DNA from 2 places in the Halobacillus sp. B23F22_5 genome. Region 2 is predicted to be linked to the other one. Evidence: predicted binding sites of a transcription regulator. Region 2 holds the regulator's gene; the other holds the start of a gene.

Region 1 (3,428 bases), on a different contig from region 2:
TTTATATCATAAAAGGTGACCAGCTATCTATCATTGATGCTGGTGTTAAAACTGATGAGGCCTGGGAAGCTTTTGTTTTCCAATTGAAACAGCTAGGATATGGACCCGAGGATATCGAGCAGGTGATTTTGACACATCATCATCCGGATCATATCGGTTTCATTGAATACTTACCCCGTCTTAATGAAGTGACCGCCCATCCTCAAGTAGACACGTGGCTCAAAAGAGATCCGGGCTTTTTGCAAAATTATCAAAGCTTTTTTTATTCTTTATACCAACAGGCTGGTGTGCCTGAGCGCTACCTTAGTTTTTTAAAGGAGTTGCGCAATCCTCTTGGCGATGTAGCAAAAGGAAATCTGACCAGCACTATCCTGGAAGGAGATGTGCTGCCAGGTCATGAAGAGTGGCGTGTAATTGCCACACCAGGTCATGCCCAAAGTCACTTATCCTTTTATCGAGAACAAGATGGAGCTTTACTGGGGGGCGATCACTTGCTAGAGCATATTTCTCCAAACCCTTTGCTTGAGCCGCCCCATAATAATGGTAAAGAAAGACCTAAGCCAATGCTGCAATATCGTAACTCTTTGAAGAAATTACTCCATTACGAAATTACCCATGTCTACCCTGGCCATGGGAAAATATTCAACCATGTACATGACCTGATTGACAGAAGGTTGGAAAGCCAGGAGAAGAGAGCGGCTAAAGTTCAGGAGATTATCGGGGGAGACGAAATGACAACTTTCGAAATTTGTTCCCGTTTGTTCCCCAAGCAATTTGAGAAGCAGTTTGGTCTCACCATGTCTGAAACAATCGGACAGCTTGATTATCTAACAGACATAAATGCCGTAGGAACAAGGGTCGATAGTGGAGTGACTTTCTACAAAAACATGGAGGCCACGTTATGAATCCGTTAGTGAAGAATAAAAAAGTGCTGGTCACCGGGGCTTCTGGAGGAATTGGCCAGTTCATAGCTATTCATGTTGCTATGAATGGAGGGACACCTATATTAATTGCCCGGTCTTCCGATAAGTTGAAGGTAATTGCCAGCATACTGGAAGAAAAGTTCCATGTTTCTTGTTACTGGTACCAGGCTGACCTGAGCAAAGAAGAGGAATGGAAGGCTGTCAGTGACCGTATTATCAATGAGCATAACCGAATCGATGCTTTGGTCAACAATGCAGGGTTGGGGGTCTTCGATTATTTCGCTGATTCGAAATGGGAGGACATCGACCGGATGATCCAGGTGAATTTTACTGCTTTGCTTCGAGCGACTTATCAAGTAGTGCCGCATATGATAGCGCATGGTAATGGTCATATCGTGAACATCGCTTCCCAGTCTGGAAAGATGGCAACGCCTAAATCAGCCGTATATGCTGCAACAAAACATGCTGTGCTTGGCTTTACGAATGCATTGCGTATGGAGGTGGCACATCATGGCGTCCGTGTCACCGGTGTCAATCTTGGCCCGGTACGCACCAACTTTTTTGCCCAGGCGGATCCATCGGGCGATTACCAGCGTGCTGTTGAACCATGGATGCTGGATGCCAATCAGGTAGCAAGCCGGATTGTAAATCAATTATTCAAGGAAAAGCGGGAGATTAACCTTCCTGCCTGGATGGAAGCAGGAAGTAAATTGCACTACCAATTCCCAGGTCTGACGGAAAAGGTGCTGCACAAACAGTTCAATAAAAAATAGCCTGGCGCCTTGATCGCCAGGCTTTTCTGTATGCGGATAGCATTCCTCCAATGTTTTTACATTAATTCCCTCTTGCATATACGAACGTATATTCGCATAATATAAAGTAAGATAAACTAAGGGGTGTGACGGAAATGGGTAATCCAGCAATCGATTACAAATTATTTCCGGAACGTCGAGTGCTTTGTGTCGACATGAAAAGTTTTTATGCCAGCTGTGCAGCTATTTTACGCGGTCTTGACCCGATGACCTGCCACCTGGCAGTGGTGGCGGATACAAACCGCAGAGGAAGTGTAGTATTAGCCGCATCTCCCGCCATGAAGAAGGATTACGGCATCCGGACAGGGAGCCGGTTGTTTGAAATACCCAATGATCCGGATATTGTTATTGTATCGGCACAGATGAGTACTTACTTAGAGATTTCCACTGAGGTAACGCGGCTGTTTCATAAATACGTACCGAAAGAGGCAATCCATACCTATAGCGTTGATGAAAGCTTCCTGGAGGTTGATGGAAGCGAGCGGATGTTCGGAGAAGCAGAGGAAATAGCCTCGATGATTTTGACGGAACTGGAAGACACCTTCCATCTCAAAGCGGCAATCGGAATTGGCCCAAATATGCTGATGGCAAAGCTCTGTCTTGATTTAGAAGCGAAGAAAAAAGGCATCGCCGAATGGACGTATGACGACGTACCGGAAAAGCTGTGGCCGGTTTCTCCACTTAGGGAAATGTGGGGGATTGGTCCACGGCTGGAACGACGATTGAACCGGATGGGGATCACCACGGTTGGCCAGCTCGCACATTATCCATTGGAACGGTTGGAAAAAGTGTTCGGCGTAATGGGCAATCAACTGTTCTACCATGCACATGGGGTTGATCTATCCGAGCTTGGGGCTCCAATCATCCAGGGGCAGATCAGCTATGGGAAGAGTCAGATTCTTCTTCGCGATTATCATGATCCCGCTCACGTGAAACATGTTATGTTGGAAATGTGTGAAGAAGTAGCCAGGCGGGCGCGGAGCAATGATAAAGCAGGGAGGACCATCAGCCTCGGAATAGGCTATAGTAAAACCGAAGGAGGTGGAGGCTTCCACCGTTCACGCAGTCTGGATCAGCCGACCAACATTACGATGGATATTTATTATACCTGCCTCCAGTTATTCAAGGAATTTTATGAGGAAAAGACAGTACGGAGTATTTCTATTTCTTTATCGAATATCTCGGAGGATGCGAGCATTCAATTAGATTTGTTCGACAGAGGACGGGATCGGAAGCGGGATTTGGGGTATGTAATGGATGCTATACGGGAGAAGTACGGCAGCGATTCGCTGCTTCGGGCGGTTTCGTATACCGAAGCAGGTACGGCCCTCCATCGCAGCAAGCTTGTCGGTGGACATTTTGCAGAGTGAGATACCAGCTATTGACAGCTTGAGATCCGTGCCACTCCCGCGGAAACAGTGGTCTCTCAAAACCCGCGTGAATCCGATCTTCTCTTTTGCCTGTGAATCAAAATTTCATTATGATAAAACTGACAGGAGGGATGGCATGGAATTTACGATGACTAGTGAAGCAAAAACGAAGTTGCAATCGTTGAATCCGGACAATAAGCGTTATTTACGATTATTTTATGATACAGAAGGCTGTGGCTGTGGAGTCAATGGAGTACCAACACTCCGTTGGACGGAAGAACGGACCGAGTGGGACCAACAGGTGAAAAGTGACGAATTCGATG
Region 2 (3,428 bases):
CGTTTATACGATTAAGTTTTTCTTTGGATAACATATTGACACACTCCTTTTATGAGCCCTGAACTAAAAAGACAAGTGCCGTTAGACCCTTGTCTTCATTATATATTAACTTTTATCAGCTGTTATTTCAAGCGAGGTGTATTCCCGGTAGCGTCTATGGACCGTGGCCTTTGAAACATCATAGCCCAGCCCGCGTAACGTAGCAGCGATTTCCTCGAAAGTCAGTTTATTATTACGAAGCCGGACAACCTCCTCAATCGGAAACTCAATCCTTTCCCGTCCCCTTGCCAAATGCTGATTGGTAAGGTTGTCACCCGGGTTATAACCCCTTTCCATCGCTTTATTCATTCCGCGCTTTATTTTGAGGTTATGGATTTTCCGCTGGTACTCCTCCACTATCCCGACGATTTGCAACACCATCGAATCTGACTCTGACAATTGCAATTCTCCCTGATGTGTCAAAGACAGTACTTGTACGTTCATTTTTTGAAGCTGGTGAAACAGGGCAATCTTCGTGTTCCCCCTCCCCAGCCTAGTCTCATCCTGGATCAGTAAACCCTCTGCCTTTCCTTCAGAAAAACGGTCCAGCATTTGAAAAACACCTTCACGTTCAATTTCATATCCGCTCGCTTGCTCTTTAATTATATCCATCACTTCCATGTTCTCTCGTTCTGCCATGGCAAGCAACTCCGATTCCTGTCTCGCTAAAGAAGTAACTTGAGCTTCTTTTTCTGTACTGACTCTGCAATAGATTATTACTTTCATGTCTGCGACCCTTTCTGCGTGTTAATACGAACAATAAACTACATAGACCATTTTAGCTGCTTATGGACATCGCAGCATATAAAAATACCAGACTCAAAATGAAAAGAATAATATAAGTCATGTCCAATTTAGATAGTTTATCAAACATTTTAACCCCTCCATACAGAACTTTTGTTCGCGTTTGTTAGTTATAATTATATACGAACATTCGTTCCTGTCAAGTGTATATTCGAACGAATGTTTGTATTGTTGAAATCATCATGGTACAATGTGGTTAATAAAAACATATGTACGAGGTGTGCTTATATGAGTAAATTATCGAAACGGCAACAGGAAATATTGAAATTCATAAAAGAGGAAGTCCTCGCCAAAGGTTATCCACCTTCCGTGCGTGAAATTGGCCAGGCTGTCGGATTGGCATCCAGTTCTACTGTTCATGGACACCTTGCGAGGCTGGAAAAAAAGGGATTCATCCGACGTGACCCAACGAAACCAAGAGCCATCGAAGTGTTAGAATTAGAGGAAGAACAAAACATTCCAAGGAGCGAAGCATCCTATGCTCCTGTTATTGGTAAAGTAACCGCTGGTACGCCGATAACTGCTATTGAAAATATTGAAGAATATGTACCTTTACCACAAAATTTAGCTGGGGAAGAAAACACTTTTGTCCTTGTTGTCGAAGGTGAGAGTATGATTGAAGCAGGTATACTTGATGGAGACATGGTAATTGTAAAACAGACGCCAACCGCTCAAAATGGAGAAATCGTCGTCGCCATGACAGAAGATGAAGAAGCGACAGTCAAACGCTTCTTCAAAGAGAAAAACCACATTCGCCTGCAGCCGGAAAATGCAACCATGGACCCGATCATCCTGCATGATGTCTCGATTCTGGGTAAAGTCGTAGGTTTATATAGAGCAATTCACTGATCATAATCTCTATATAAAAATAGAAGAGCCCTGTATCCCGGGAAGGGATACAGGGCTCTTCTTATTTCCCTGGCTAAAACAGTTTACCAGGCATAATACCAATAAGTTGCTCATCATAAATAACCAAATGATCCACTTTAATTAACTCACCTTCAAAAGAATGTATGATAACTTCCTTTACATACGTGAAATTGTAAGGTTTATAACGACATGCTGACTTATCAGACCGATGTTTCAAATCGCTGTGTCGATTTTCTTTTAACTCCCCTGGTATACCCTGAACAAATCCAAATTCTGTGATAAAGGTAAGAACCTCTTCACCTCTCCTGGTTTTCATAATCGATTCTAATTCTCTGGTAATTGATTTCGAATGGCGAGTAAAACTCATGCATGTCATCTCCTTTCGAAAACAATTTTGACAGGGGATTCTATTAGTCCTGCATGTCTTGGGCTTCTTAACATTCTTTAACAATGCATTTACAACAACTTAAACCTGCCTGCCCCAGCGTAAAAGCATAGAACGATATTTCAATAAAGTATACAGGACTAATTAACTGAAAAATCTATATATTCTGAATATGTGTTGATTTTACCTGAAAAAATTATTATAATACCATTTATATATTTATTTACGTTATTTGAATCAAGATTCTAATAAGGAGGAATGGAATGAGAAAAGAAGAATTGCAGATGGTGGATATAACAGATAGTATCAATGGAAAGTTAGAAGAAGGAAATATGAATCTCTACCTCTATAAAGAAAAAATCGGACGGATTCTCATGTCTGGACAAGAGAATCGTTATGAAATGTCAGAGGGCTTTAAATATCATAACGGAAAAATCTATCGCATGCATAAAATAACAGATATCAAACAATATGTTACTGATTGTGACCTCGGCTGGTGTTAAATCAAGTTAGAATGTAATCTTTTAATAATGAAAGAAGCCATTGATGAAAAAATCAATGGCTTTTTTTACGGACTTAAATATGAAGATAATACGCTAAAATAAAAAACCCCCTTGATACCAATAGTACCAAGGGGGATGCTTATTAATATACGGATAGATACTGCTCACGTTCCCAAGGGTGGACTTGTGTACGGAACATATCCCATTCGATTTCTTTCGCTTCGATAAAGTGCTCAAAACAGTGTTCGCCAAGTGCGTTCACTAAGATTTCATCTTGCTTAAGCAGCTCTAACGCATCATATAGAGTAGCTGGCAGATCTTGTACGCCGTTCTTCTCGCGTTCTGTTTTGTTCATAACATAGATGTTGCGATCGACCGGTTTTGGTGCTTCCATCTTATTTTCCACACCGTCTAACCCTGCTGCCAACAATACAGCCATTGCCAGGTAAGGGTTCGCTGCAGGATCGACACTACGTACTTCGATACGGGTACTTAGGCCGCGGGAAGTTGGAACACGAACTAACGGACTACGGTTTTGTCCTGACCATGCAACGTAACAAGGAGCTTCATAACCAGGAACAAGACGCTTGTAGGAGTTTACGGTCGGGTTCGTAATAGCTGTGAAGTTTGTTGCGTGCTTGATGATACCTGCAGTGAACTGGTAAGCAACGTCTGATAGTTCAAGCTCGCCTTCTGTATCGTAGAATGCATTTTGCTTTCCTTTGAACAAGGACATATTCGCGTGCATTCCGGAACCGTTGACACCGAATAACGGTTTAGGCATGAATGTAGCATGCAGTCCGTGCTTGCGGGCAATTGTTTTTACA

Evidence for each region. The regulator LexA, encoded in region 2, represses DNA repair genes until DNA is damaged. The targets are predictions, from matches to a motif close to CGAACATATGTTCG.
Region 1: ACGTN9_RS04570 (Y-family DNA polymerase) is a predicted target of LexA. The motif match lies at 1,778-1,791, and genes of this name have one in related genera.

What each region holds. Positions count from the first base shown of each region.
Region 1 covers NZ_JBIEKI010000002.1:245,991-249,418, forward strand. Annotated here, with positions in the region: gene ACGTN9_RS04560 (MBL fold metallo-hydrolase) at 1-905, shown strand, start outside; gene ACGTN9_RS04565 (SDR family NAD(P)-dependent oxidoreductase) at 902-1,696, shown strand; gene ACGTN9_RS04570 (Y-family DNA polymerase) at 1,831-3,105, shown strand; gene ACGTN9_RS04575 (iron-sulfur cluster biosynthesis family protein) at 3,242-3,428, shown strand, end outside.
Region 2 covers NZ_JBIEKI010000004.1:95,229-98,656, forward strand. Annotated here, with positions in the region: gene ACGTN9_RS07510 (DUF896 domain-containing protein) at 1-34, opposite strand, end outside; gene ACGTN9_RS07515 (YneB family resolvase-like protein) at 106-765, opposite strand; gene lexA (transcriptional repressor LexA) at 1,072-1,692, shown strand; gene ACGTN9_RS07525 (hypothetical protein) at 1,766-2,080, opposite strand; gene ACGTN9_RS07530 (YusG family protein) at 2,362-2,601, shown strand; gene glnA (type I glutamate--ammonia ligase) at 2,744-3,428, opposite strand, start outside.